2 regions of the Bacillus sp. MBGLi79 genome follow, and region 1 is predicted to be linked to the other one. Evidence: a T-box and tRNA genes for the amino acid it is inferred to sense, from the RefSeq annotation. Region 1 holds a T-box; the other holds one or more tRNA genes.

Region 1 (6,244 bases):
GCCAGTTTTGTCACAAAGTCTGATGATGACGGTGTAAGCGAAACACAAAAGGTTGAAAAATAGGTTTGAATAGCCGAAGTCAGCCATATGAAAGAGTCGGTGAATGTGACTTTTTCCGATTTGGTTAATAAAAAATCGAGCATATGATAATGAAAGGCGGATAATTGATCTTTAGTTTGTTCTACCATGTTTTTATCACCTAAAAGTTTACCACTAATTTTTGTTTATTATATCATAAACGGTGAAGCAATAATGGAGGAATGGTTGACTTCAAAACAAATAAATTATATAATGACCTTTGTGTGAAATATTGCAGCCTTTTTGTTCAGCTTCTATGTTTTCATTTTGTTCCTTATCCATAAGGTGTATCGTGTAACTCTCTGCTGCTGGAGCGAGGATACATGAAAACAAAATGTGCATGGTCGAATAGAGCAGACGGTTTTTATTTTCCACAAAAATAAAACCAAAGGAGGAGTCACATTATGGCTCGCTATACAGGTCCATCTTGGAAACTGTCCCGCCGTCTAGGAATCTCTCTTAGCGGTACAGGAAAAGAATTAGAAAAACGCCCTTACGCTCCAGGTCCACACGGCCCAGGACAACGTAAAAAATTATCAGAATACGGTTTGCAATTGCAAGAAAAGCAAAAGCTTCGTCACATGTACGGTGTAAACGAACGCCAATTCCGCACTTTGTTTGACAAAGCTGGCAAACTAGCTGGTAAACACGGTGAAAACTTCATGGTTCTTTTAGATTCTCGTCTTGATAACGTTGTGTACAAGCTAGGTTTAGCACGTACTCGCCGTCAAGCTCGCCAATTGGTTAACCACGGTCACATTCTTGTAGACGGAAGCCGCGTTGACATCCCGTCTTACCAAGTAAAGCCTGGTCAAACAATCGGTGTTCGCGAAAAATCAAGAAACCTTTCTATCATCAAAGAATCTGTTGAAGTGAACAACTTCGTTCCTGAATACCTTACTTTCGACGCTGAAAAGCTTGAAGGTACTTTCACTCGTCTTCCTGAGCGTTCTGAACTTGCTCCGGAAATTAACGAAGCGCTTATCGTTGAGTTCTACTCTCGTTAATCGTTTTAAAAACCCCTGCCGCTATGCGGTTGGGGTTTTTTTATCGTCTGTTTCGTCTTTCGCCTCTTGCTGGCCAACACTATCTTGCGCCTGCCGCTCCCAATAATCCCGCTGTATCCGTTCTTTAGCAATCGTGCACATGAGATTCACGCTTTAGCGCTCCTTTCTTTTAAAAGGTGATGTGGTTGATCGTGTTTGCCCTATCTAATATACTCTTTTCCTTTCATTCCTATGCGGTAAACAAAAAGATCCTTTGCCTTCAGTGGCAAAGGATCTTTTTCTTATTTATATGTCACAAGGAAGTATTTTTTCTTCCCGCGGCGCAGAACAGTAAATTGATTTTCGATGCGGTCTTCAGCCGATAGGGTATAATTTATTTCTGTCTGGCGTTCGCCGTTAATGTAAACAGCTCCGTTTTGGATGTCTTCACGCGCTTGACGTTTAGAAGGAGATAATTTAGATTGCACCAACACATCTACAAGTGAAAGCTCTTGGCTGCTGTCAACTTCCATAGAAGGAACATCTTTAAAGCCTACCTTTACGTCTTGAGCGGAAAGCTCTTTAATATTGCCGCTGAACAGCGCTTGGGAGATGTTGATGGCTTGCTCCAGCGCCTCGCGTCCGTGAACAAGCGATGTCACTTCTTCTGCCAGGCGTTTTTGCGCTTCACGTTTTTCCGGCGCTGTTTCTGTTTTTTCAGCGTATGCTTCAATTTCCTCTTTTGATAGGAACGTAAAGTATTTCAAGTATTTGATAACATCACGGTCATCTGTGTTGATCCAGAATTGATAGAATTCATATGGTGATGTTTTTTCCTTATCAAGCCAGATCGCGCCGCCTTCCGTTTTTCCGAACTTCGTGCCGTCTGCTTTTGTGACAAGCGGAATCGTAAGGCCGAACGCTTTTGCTCCTTCTTCTTCTGATTTTCTGATCAGTTCAAGACCCGCTGTGATGTTGCCCCACTGATCGCTACCGCCGATTTGCAGTTTACAGTTTTTGTCTCTGTAAAGATTTAAGAAATCATAAGATTGAAGAATCATGTAGCTGAATTCCGTATACGAGATGCCGGATTCGATTCTTGAGCTGACCGTGTCTTTTGCCAGCATGTAATTGATGCCGAAATTTTTACCGACATCACGAAGGAAATCGATCACATTCATTTTGCCGATCCAGTCAAAGTTGTTTGCGATGACAGCTGGGTTTTCTGCTGCGTCAAAATCTAGAAATCTGGACAGCTGGTTTTTGATTTTTTGGGACCATTCGGAAACGATGTCAGCAGTGTTTAAAGTACGCTCTGCTTTTTTTCCGCTTGGATCACCTATGAGGCCCGTAGCGCCGCCCACAAGTGCAATCGGATGATGCCCTGCAAGCTGAAAACGGCGAAGTGTTAAAATAGGCAGCAAGTGTCCGATATGCAAGCTGTCTGCTGTCGGATCAAAACCTGAGTACAAGCGGATCTTTTCTTCATTCAGCTGTTTATTTAATCCCTCTTCATCTGTCATTTGCTGAATCAATCCGCGGAAGGATAAATCTTCAAGTAAGTTTGTCATAAGATAAAGCTCCTTTTTTGATTAAAATAAAAAACGCCCCTTCGTTTACACGAAGGGACGATTGATTATCGCGGTACCACCCTACTAATAAGAGAATGCAAAACATTCGTCTTATCACTTTGCCTGATAACGGATCAGGTCCGTTCTTTCACTACTGAAAGCCTGGCCGGCTTTGTTTGCAAAAGCGGTTCATGAGTGTATTCGATATATCCGTCTGTGCTGATTTTCACCGGCCATCAGCTCTCTGGAACGTAAGGATATTCTACTTGTCTCAATCTTTACCTTTTCATATGAAGCTATATCATTTTTAACATAAATAAAATCCCGTGTCAACGCCGCCTTTTAATCCTCCATCGTTGACAGATCACCGGCTGGGAGATTAAGCTCCCATGCCTTCAGCACGCGTCTCATGATCTTTCCGCTTCGGGTTTTCGGAAGCTTATCTTTAAATTCAATCTCACGCGGAGCCGCATGGGCTGCAAGACCCTGCTTTACAAATAGGCGGATCTCTTCTTTCAGTTTGTCAGACGGCTCAAATCCTTCCCTGAGTGCAATAAAGGCTTTAATGATTTCTCCCCGTACCGGATCAGGCTTTCCGATTACACCTGCTTCTGCAATAGCCGGGTGTTCGACAAGCTTGCTCTCCACTTCAAATGGGCCTACGCGCTCACCGGAGGTCATGATGACGTCATCTACTCTGCCTTGGAACCAGAAGTATCCTTCTTCATCCATGTAAGCAGAATCACCAGACACATACCAGCCGCCCGGCATGAAATACGATTCATACTTTTCAGGGTTATTCCAAATGGTATGCATCATGGAAGGCCAGCCCTTTTTGATAGCGAGATTGCCCATTCGGTATGGCGGAAGCTCATTTCCTTGATTGTCAACGATCGCAGCCTCCACTCCCGGAATCGGCTTACCCATCGAACCGGGTTTAATATCCATGCAAGGATAATTGCAGATGAGCTGACTGCCCGTTTCGGTCATCCACCATGTATCATGGATTCGTTTGTTAAAAACTTTGTGTCCCCATCTGATGACCTCCGGATTTAGCGGCTCACCAACACTGAGTACATGCCGGAGTGAGGTTAGATCATATTTCGCAGCCATTTCATCTCCCGCTCCCATCAGCATCCGAAAAGCGGTCGGCGCGCTGTACCAGACATTGACGCCAAGCTGTTCAATCGTTCCATACCAGCTTTCCGGGCTGAAACGTCCGCCGACGATGACATTTGTCACCCCGTTCAGCCACGGTGCAAAAATGCCGTATACCGTACCTGTCACCCAGCCTGGATCAGCTGTGCACCAATAAATGTCTTCTTCCTTTAAATCAAGGACCCACTTTCCTGTTTGGTATTGCTGAATCATCGCTTCATGGACATGCAGTACGCCCTTTGGCGTTCCAGTGGAACCTGATGTATAGTGAAGCAGAAAACCATCTTTTTTATCCATCCATTCGATATCCAGTCTTGTGCTCTCCTGTTTCGCTGCTTCATCATAATTGATGAGGTTTGTGCCGTTCTCAGCCTCTCCGCCGACTACGAATATATGCTGCAAGTGAGGCAGTTTGTCTGCCGGTATCCTCTCCAGCAGCTCAGGCGTTGTGACAACAACCTTTGCCTCACTGTTTTCAAGCCGGTCCTTCACCGCTCCCTCCATAAATGCTTCGAACAGCGGCCCGGCGATGGCGCCAATTTTGATAGCGCCAAGCATAATAAAATAAAGCTCGGGTGATCTCGGCATAAAAATAAAAACGCGGTCCCCTTTTTCCACATTTCCATACCGTCTCAGCACATTCCCGGCTCTGTTTGATTCTTCCTTCATTTCTTTAAATGTGTATTTTTCATCCCGTTTTGCGTCTTTATAATAAAGTGCTACTTTGTTTTTTCGAAACGATTCGGCATGGCGGTCAATCGCTTCATACGCCGCATTCAGTTTCCCTGTCTCATGCCAAGAGAAATGTTTCTCTGCCTCGGCCCAATCAAAATGCCGGTACGTTTCTTCATAGTTTTTTAAGTTATGATCCCCCTCTATTGCTGGTAACGCTTTCAAATTCATGCCCAAACATCCCCCTTTGCTGAAGTTGTCACAATTATTATAGTATAAATTCATATTCTTCTCAATTTTTAAAATATAAACCATGTTGAAAACGCTTTATATTTTGGTATTCTTAAAGAAGGCATGTATTTTTATAAGAATTGATGGGACGGTGAATTAGTGGAACATCATAAAACATACCATTCAGCAAACATCAAAACAGCAACCGGCTCTTTACAGATAGAAGGGCCTGTCTCTCCAGAGGATTTGGCAGGTTATGAGTTTCATAAAGATTTAACCGCATTTCGCCCGCCTCGCGAGCAGCATGAAGCGCTAGTCGATATTGCAGGCCTTCCAGAAGGGCGCATTATTATTGCCAGAGACGGCCGAACCATTGTCGGCTATGTCACGTATTTATATCCTGACCCGCTCGAAAGATGGTCTGAAGGAAATATGGAGGATTTGCTTGAGCTCGGAGCCATCGAAGTAGCGCCGGACTATCGGGGATGCGCTGTCGGAAAGACCCTTCTGGCCGTCAGCATGATGGATGAACAAATGGAAAACTATATTGTGATGACAACAGAATATTACTGGCATTGGGATTTGAAAGGGATGAAAAAAGATGTGTGGGAATACAGAAAGATCATGGAAAAGATGATGAATGCAGGCGGATTGGTCTGGTTTGCAACGGATGAGCCGGAGATCAGCTCCCACCCTGCAAACTGTCTGATGGCCCGCATCGGAAAAAACGTCAGCCAAGAATCAATTGAACAATTTGACAGGCTCCGTTTTTATCATCGTTATATGTATTAACTGACACTGACAAAGGGGAAAAAATAATGATTGTTGAGCAAATCATGAAAAGAGATGTCATTACATTAACGAAGACGGATACGCTTGAAACAGCAATATGCAAACTGAAGGAATTCCATATCAGGCATCTGCCTGTTGTAGATGAAGAACGACACGTGATCGGCATGATTACAGACAGAGACATGAAACAGGCGAGCCCCAGTATTTTTGAAGAAAACAAACGAAGCCTATTTCTCACACGAAGCGTAGATTCAATTATGAAAAAAGAGGTCGTCTGCGCCCACCCGTTAGATTTTGTCGAAGAAATATCTGCGGTGTTCTACGAGCATGGCATCGGCTGCCTTCCAGTCGTACAGCATCAAAAATTAGTAGGCATTTTGACAAAAACCGATTTGCTGCGGACGTTTGTCAAATTGACAGGCGCTGACCAGCCGGGCTCGCAAATTGAAATAAAAGTAAACGACATCACCAAAAGCCTCGCTGAGATCAGCAGCCTTTGCCAAGACCTTCAAGTGAAAATATTAAGCGTGCTTGTTTATCCGCATGACGATCCCGGTGTAAAAGTGCTCGTCTTCCGTGTAAAAACGATGAATCCGCTGCCGTTTTTGCAGGAACTGCAAAGAAATGGGCACCACGTCGTATGGCCGTCAGAGCAAAGGGATCTGCTATGAGAGACAGTGTATTTATCTATTCTCCATCCTATCAAACCTACATGTTTCATCAAGAGCATCCCTTTAATCAGCAGCGGGTTCTGTT
Region 2 (6,244 bases), 1.8 Mb from region 1:
AGTATCCCGCTCAATGGTCAGCAGGGCGCCTATACGACGTTTCGCCATATAATTGATCGCTTTTGTGATGGCCTCAATCGTTTTCTGCTGCGCTTCTTCTACAGGCGTGCCGCTCCTTGAAAAAAAGCGGCCGCGGCCTAGCTGTTCAAGCGCTCTTCTCAGCTCAGGCTGAAAGATAATAATAATTGCTAAAAATCCCCATGTTATCGCTTGGTCCATCAGCCACTGAAGTGTGCTGAGGCCCAAATATTGGCTGGCCATACGAACAAGCACGATGACTACAATTCCTTTTAACAGCTGAACCGCTTTCGTGCCGCGTATCACCATAATCAATTTATATATCACATACCAAACAAGGAGAATATCAACGGCATTGCCGAGGTACTGCAAAAAAGGGATATCCTCAAAAGCCATTTCCTCGTCCTCCAAGATTTCAGTCATTTCGTATTTTGTGTTTTACGTGTTACGCATATGTACTTTACATAGCGAGCCCATTATACCACATATCGATTTAGCAAGTGAAATGTGTCAGCCGCTCAGCCCGCAAAAAAAGAGCAAAGCGGCTAACGCGCTTTACTCTTCTCCGTTCGGATTGAATGCATTGAGTACACTTTTCCCCGCAGACTTCATCTTGTACCATGTCCAGTCGAATAATTGATTGATTTCTTCAATTTGACCGGTGACTTGTCCAGCAGAGGCCATATACTTTTCGCCGTTCACGACGGTTACATCCCCGTCTATTTTGCCTTTAATAATCAGCTTGCCGTTTTTGACAGTGACATCACCTTTAACCGTCTCACCTTCCGGCACGGTCACAGTATGATTATGAACCACAAGATTCGGCTGCTTGGACACGCTGAAATTGTGGTCATTATGCCAGCTGTTAAAAAAACCTCCGCCCATCAAAATGATGAATACCGCAGCAGCTGCGATAACGGGATGGCTTCTGAACCATCTTTTCACAGAAGCTCTTTTCTTCTCCTTAGGCAATTTTGCCATGACATTAGCGGTAAAATCCGCGGGGGCTTCGACATGCGATGTGCTCCGTACGAGCGCTATAGATTTCTCCATCTCGTAAAAATGCTTTCTGCATGTCTCGCATGTCTCCAGATGTTCATTTAATACGTGTTCATCTTTTGGAAGGATATCTCCATCAAGATGCATATGCATAAGCTGCACAATTTGTTCAGGACAGCTCATTTCATCACCCCACTTAAAGATCCCTTAATTGTTTTCTAAGAGCCTCTCTGCCTCTGTGAATCCGCGTTTTCACAGTCCCCACAGGAATGTTTAGAATCTCCCCGATTTCAATTAATGAGAGTTCGTCAATATACTTTAATACGATGACTGTTCTGTATTTGTCAGGAAGCTTTAAAATTTTCTGCTGAATCGTGTTTGAGAGCTCCAGCGACACAACTGCATCTTCAGGCAAAACACCATCTGCGGCGATTTGGGAATACATGGTCAAGCCTTCTGTACCAGCCACCTCTGCATCGAGGTAATAATCCGGCTTCTTTTTGCGAATGCGGTCAATGGTCAAATTGGTCGCGATTCGATAAAGCCAAGTTGAAAATTTCCGGTTAATATCAAAACTGTCGATATTAACGTACGCTCTGATGAAAGCCTCCTGTGCAATATCCTCCGCCTCATGCACATTGCCAAGCATACGGTAGCAAAGCTGATAAATTTTATCTTTGTAAATATCTACGATGTCCGCAAATGCATCCTGGTCGCCTTTTTTGACTTGTTTAATTCTTTTTTTAATCATCATTTCCATATTTATCTAACCTCTGCCTTCACCGGTCTGTATGTATACGAGCTTCGTTTCAAAAGGTTTCAATTTTTTTATAAAATAAGTTTATCAAATTTTTGGCAGGGTGTAGATGGTAATTCGTGAATAAACTACCTTAACATATTTTTAAAATTATTATACAGACTGAACAGTTAGAAGTTGGAATGAATTTTAAAAAAGAAAAAAGACACCTTTTGGTCAAAGGTGTCTGTGACTGGGCTAGCTGGATTCGAACCAACGCATGACGGAGTCAAAGTCCGTTGCCTTACCGCTTGGCTATAGCCCAATAATGGTGGAGGGGGGCAGATTCGAACTGCCGAACCCTGAGGGAGCGGATTTACAGTCCGCCGCGTTTAGCCACTTCGCTACCCCTCCACATTAAATTTAGAAAAACAGTGCCGGCAAGAGGACTTGAACCCCCAACCTACTGATTACAAGTCAGTTGCTCTACCAATTGAGCTACACCGGCAAGATGGTGGAGGATGACGGGCTCGAACCGCCGACCCTCTGCTTGTAAGGCAGATGCTCTCCCAGCTGAGCTAATCCTCCAAATGGTGACCCGTACGGGATTCGAACCCGTGTTACCGCCGTGAAAGGGCGGTGTCTTAACCGCTTGACCAACGGGCCGTTGTGTTCTCGTCGAGCTGACAAAAGTTATTATATACAGGTCACCCCCTGTTTGTAAAGAGAAAAATTAAATTTTTTATTTTCAAACTTTTTAACTCCTTTTTTAACTGAAAAAGCCTCCCAACTAAAGTCATTTATTTTATGATAGAGACAAGCAAAGCAAGAGAGGAGAAACCAATATGATTCTAGTCAGTTCCTGCCTTGGAGGCATTGAGTGCAGATATAACGGCTCTCACGCAGCGTCTGAGAAAATCAGAAAACTCGTCGCTAAAAATAGAGCAGTCATGGCTTGCCCTGAACTTCTTGGCGGCTTTTCAACCCCCCGTGAACCCGCAGAAATCATAGGAGGCACCGGCGAGGATGTCCTCAATGGAACCGCAAAAATCGTGACAGCTTCAGGAGAAGACGTCACAGAGCTATATATGGAAGGTGCCGCGAAAACATTGGCTTACGCAAAAGAAATCAACGCCACTGCCGTCATATTAAAAGAAAACAGTCCATCTTGCGGAAGCGGCTTTATCTATAACGGCACATTCTCTGGCAAAAAAATCCCCGGCAGCGGAGTAACCGCCGCACTGCTAAAACAAGCGGGCTACCGCGTCATTTCAGAAAACCAGCTAGACGACATATTGTAAGGAGGCCACCCCATGACTCAAGACATTTCTTTATCCTTCTATAAGCCTGAACACTTGCCCGAGCTTCAATCATTCACGCTCACCAACGATGACAAACGCTTTACCTCCCTCCCGAAAGAGGTGCTGTCTCAGGCTCTGGGCATACAGGACCGATACCCGGTTGTCATCTTAAAAGACGATCTTCCAGTCGGTTTTTTCATTTTACATGCATCAAAAGAAACGCTAGCTTCCTATTCTAACAATCCATTTGCTTTACTGCTCAGCTCCCTGTCTTTAAACGCTGTGCATCACGGAAAAGGGTACGCGAAAAAAGCCATGCTTTTGCTTCCCTCTTTTGTGAGCGGATACTTTCCATGGTGCGACGAAATCATCTTGGCCGTCAATCATCTGAACATACACGCAAAACACCTTTATATGAAATGCGGGTTCATTGATAAAGGACGGCGAAGAATCGGGCCGCTTGGAGAACAGTTGATCCTTCATCATTTCTTATAGTCTTGAGTGAAATAAAATTTCAAAAATGTAAAAACATAGTTGAAATATCATAACAGAAATGAATATACTGAATATTGAGATATATCATTTTAAAACAGGGGGCATCCTCATGTCAGAATCACTAAACCTTCATCATCTTACAACGGAATCACGCAATAGCCAAACGGTTGAAATCCACAAAGCAAACACTCTCGGCATCCTCAAAATGATCAACAACGAAGATATGAAAGTCGCTGCAGCCGTTCAGGAGGTTCTCCCCGACATCAAAACAGCTGTAGACTGCGCGTATGATTCATTTCAACATGGAGGCCGGCTCATATATACAGGCGCAGGCACAAGCGGCAGACTCGGCATCATGGATGCTGTTGAATGTCCTCCCACTTACAGCGTAAGTCCTGATCAGGTCATCGGAATCATGGCTGGAGGCCCCGAAGCCTTTTTACAGGCAGCAGAGGGCATTGAAGACAGTGAAAAAGCAGGAGCTGAGGATTTAAGAAACATACAGCTCACGTCAAATGACACCGTCATTGCCATCGCAGCAAGCGGCCGTACACCTTACGCCGCAGGCGCCCTAAGATACGCCCGCGAAGTCGGAGCGCACACCATCGCCCTTACTTGCAATGAAAATTCCGTCATCAGCAAGGATGCGGACCACAGCATTGAGGTTGTCGTCGGACCTGAGGCCATTACAGGATCAACACGTATGAAAGCTGCAACCGCTCATAAAATGATTCTAAACATGATATCTACCGCTGTAATGGTAAAAATCGGCAAGGTCTACGAAAACTTGATGGTAGACGTCAACGTCAGCAACAAAAAACTAAAAGAACGCGCCATCAGCATCATCCAAATCCTTACAAACGTTTCATACGAAACAGCCAGGAAAACCCTGGAACAAGCCGATCATCACGTCAAAACAGCAATCGTTATGCTCAAAACCAGCACAGATCAGAAACAAGCAAAGACATTACTCGATGAAGCAAACGGTTTCATTGATAAAGCAATCGAAAATTACCATTCATGATAAGGAGAGAACTAGAATGGCAACAGGCGGTTTAGCGATCATCCAATCAATGAAGCATAAACTCCCTCCATCCGAGCGTAAACTTGCAGATTATATCCTAACCCATCCACACAAAGCAATCGAAAGCACCGTCAGCGAAATCAGCACCTTAGCCAATTCAAGTGACGCTGCCGTCATCAGGCTCTGCAAATCACTCGGATTAAAGGGATTTCAAGATTTAAAAATGAGAGTAGCGGGCGATCTGGCAAAGCCTACGTTTCAGGGCTACCGTGATATTGTTCCCCACGAGCCGCTGCCCTCTATTTCCGAAAAAGCGGCCGGCAATGCCATTCAAGCCATTCAGGATACTTCAGACCTGATGGACTACAAAGAACTGGAACAAGCGGTTTCTCTGCTTCTCAAAGCTCACACTGTGCATTTTATCGGCGTCGGGGCTTCCGGCATTGTCGCCAAGGACGCTCAGCAAAAGTGGCTTCGCATTCATAAACAAGCAACCGCGTTTACAGACACTCATCTTGTGGCATCTTTAATCGCAAATGCAGATAAAGACGACATCGTATTCGCCATTTCGTTCTCAGGAGAGACGCAGGAAATCATTGAACTGCTTGCCATGGCTAAGAAAAAAGGCATCACAACGATCAGCCTCACACAATTCAGTCAGACATCCGTCTCCGCACTGGCTGACGTCCCATTGTATACAGCCCATTCCAACGAAGCCTTGATTCGAAGTGCAGCCACTTCCTCCCGTCTCGCCCAGCTTTTTATGATAGATGTATTGTTTTTAGGCATGGCGGCTGAGCAATATGAAGAAACAACCAGCTATATCGATAAAACAAGAGAAGCCATACAATCTATGAGAAAAAAATAAAGCATCTTGAAGGGGAGGGGTTTTTAATGAGCAAAGAAAATAACTACCATCAACTCGCAAAGAAAATCCTCGAGTTATGCGGGGGGAAATCCAATATATCCTCATTTACGCATTGCATGACAAGGCTGCGTATTACACCTTACGATGAAAACAAAGCAGATGCTCAGGCTTTAAGAGCGCTTGACGGAGTATTGGGGGTCGTTGAGGCTGAAACCTTACAAATCATCCTCGGTACAGGAGTCGTCAATCATGTCACAACGGCTTTCTCCAAGCTCGTCTCAGCTGAAGAAGGTGTCGATGTGAATGAAGCAGCCGCCAAAAAGAAAGCCGATATCAATCGAAAGAACGCCACTCCTTTTAAACTTTTCTTACGTAAAATCGCCAGCATTTTTATCCCTCTTATTCCGGCTCTTGTCGCTTCCGGTTTAATTACCGGGATTACCAAAGCAAGTATTCAAGCCGGCTGGCTCTCTGCAGAATCACAAATTGCTGTTGTCCTGACAATCATCGGATCAGGGCTGTTCACTTATCTCGGCATTCTTGTGGGTATCAACGCTTCAAAAGAATTTGGCGGGACACCCGCTCTTGGGGCTTTGGCCGGGATCTTGATTATCAATCCGGAGATCGCAAAGATCAGTTTATTTGGAGAAGAGCTTCTTCCGGGCAGGGGAGGCCTGATCGGAGTCCTTTTCGCTGCTATATTCATTGCTTACACCGAACAATTTATTCGCCGCTTTATTCCTCAATCACTCGATATCATTGTCACACCCACCGTTTCACTGTTAATCACCGGAATCGTAACG

What was found. A T-box is a leader RNA that pairs with one kind of tRNA and senses whether it is charged. The one in region 1 lies ahead of tyrS (tyrosine--tRNA ligase), so its partner is inferred to be a tRNA-Tyr.
Region 2: it encodes a tRNA-Tyr, which carries the amino acid that the T-box ahead of tyrS (tyrosine--tRNA ligase) is inferred to sense. The anticodon was not compared.

Annotation. Positions count from the first base shown of each region.
Region 1 is NZ_CP026521.1:3,286,611-3,292,854, forward strand. It holds gene C1T29_RS16715 (diguanylate cyclase domain-containing protein) at 1-188, opposite strand, end outside; gene rpsD (30S ribosomal protein S4) at 483-1,085, shown strand; gene C1T29_RS24995 (small protein SR7P) at 1,107-1,235, opposite strand; gene tyrS (tyrosine--tRNA ligase) at 1,367-2,635, opposite strand; T-box leader at 2,686-2,923, opposite strand; gene acsA (acetate--CoA ligase) at 2,978-4,696, opposite strand; gene acuA (acetoin utilization protein acetyltransferase AcuA) at 4,856-5,488, shown strand; gene C1T29_RS16740 (acetoin utilization AcuB family protein) at 5,515-6,159, shown strand; gene C1T29_RS16745 (acetoin utilization protein AcuC) at 6,156-6,244, shown strand, end outside.
Region 2 is NZ_CP026521.1:229,833-236,076, reverse strand. It holds gene cdaA (diadenylate cyclase CdaA) at 1-414, opposite strand, end outside; gene rsiW (anti-sigma-W factor RsiW) at 574-1,200, opposite strand; gene sigW (RNA polymerase sigma factor SigW) at 1,214-1,777, opposite strand; tRNA gene C1T29_RS01360 (tRNA-Gln) at 2,007-2,078, opposite strand; tRNA gene C1T29_RS01355 (tRNA-Tyr) at 2,083-2,167, opposite strand; tRNA gene C1T29_RS01350 (tRNA-Thr) at 2,189-2,261, opposite strand; tRNA gene C1T29_RS01345 (tRNA-Val) at 2,266-2,341, opposite strand; tRNA gene C1T29_RS01340 (tRNA-Glu) at 2,345-2,419, opposite strand; gene C1T29_RS01335 (2-thiouracil desulfurase family protein) at 2,599-3,054, shown strand; gene C1T29_RS01330 (GNAT family N-acetyltransferase) at 3,067-3,549, shown strand; gene murQ (N-acetylmuramic acid 6-phosphate etherase) at 3,659-4,573, shown strand; gene C1T29_RS01320 (MurR/RpiR family transcriptional regulator) at 4,590-5,441, shown strand; gene C1T29_RS01315 (PTS transporter subunit EIIC) at 5,468-6,244, shown strand, end outside.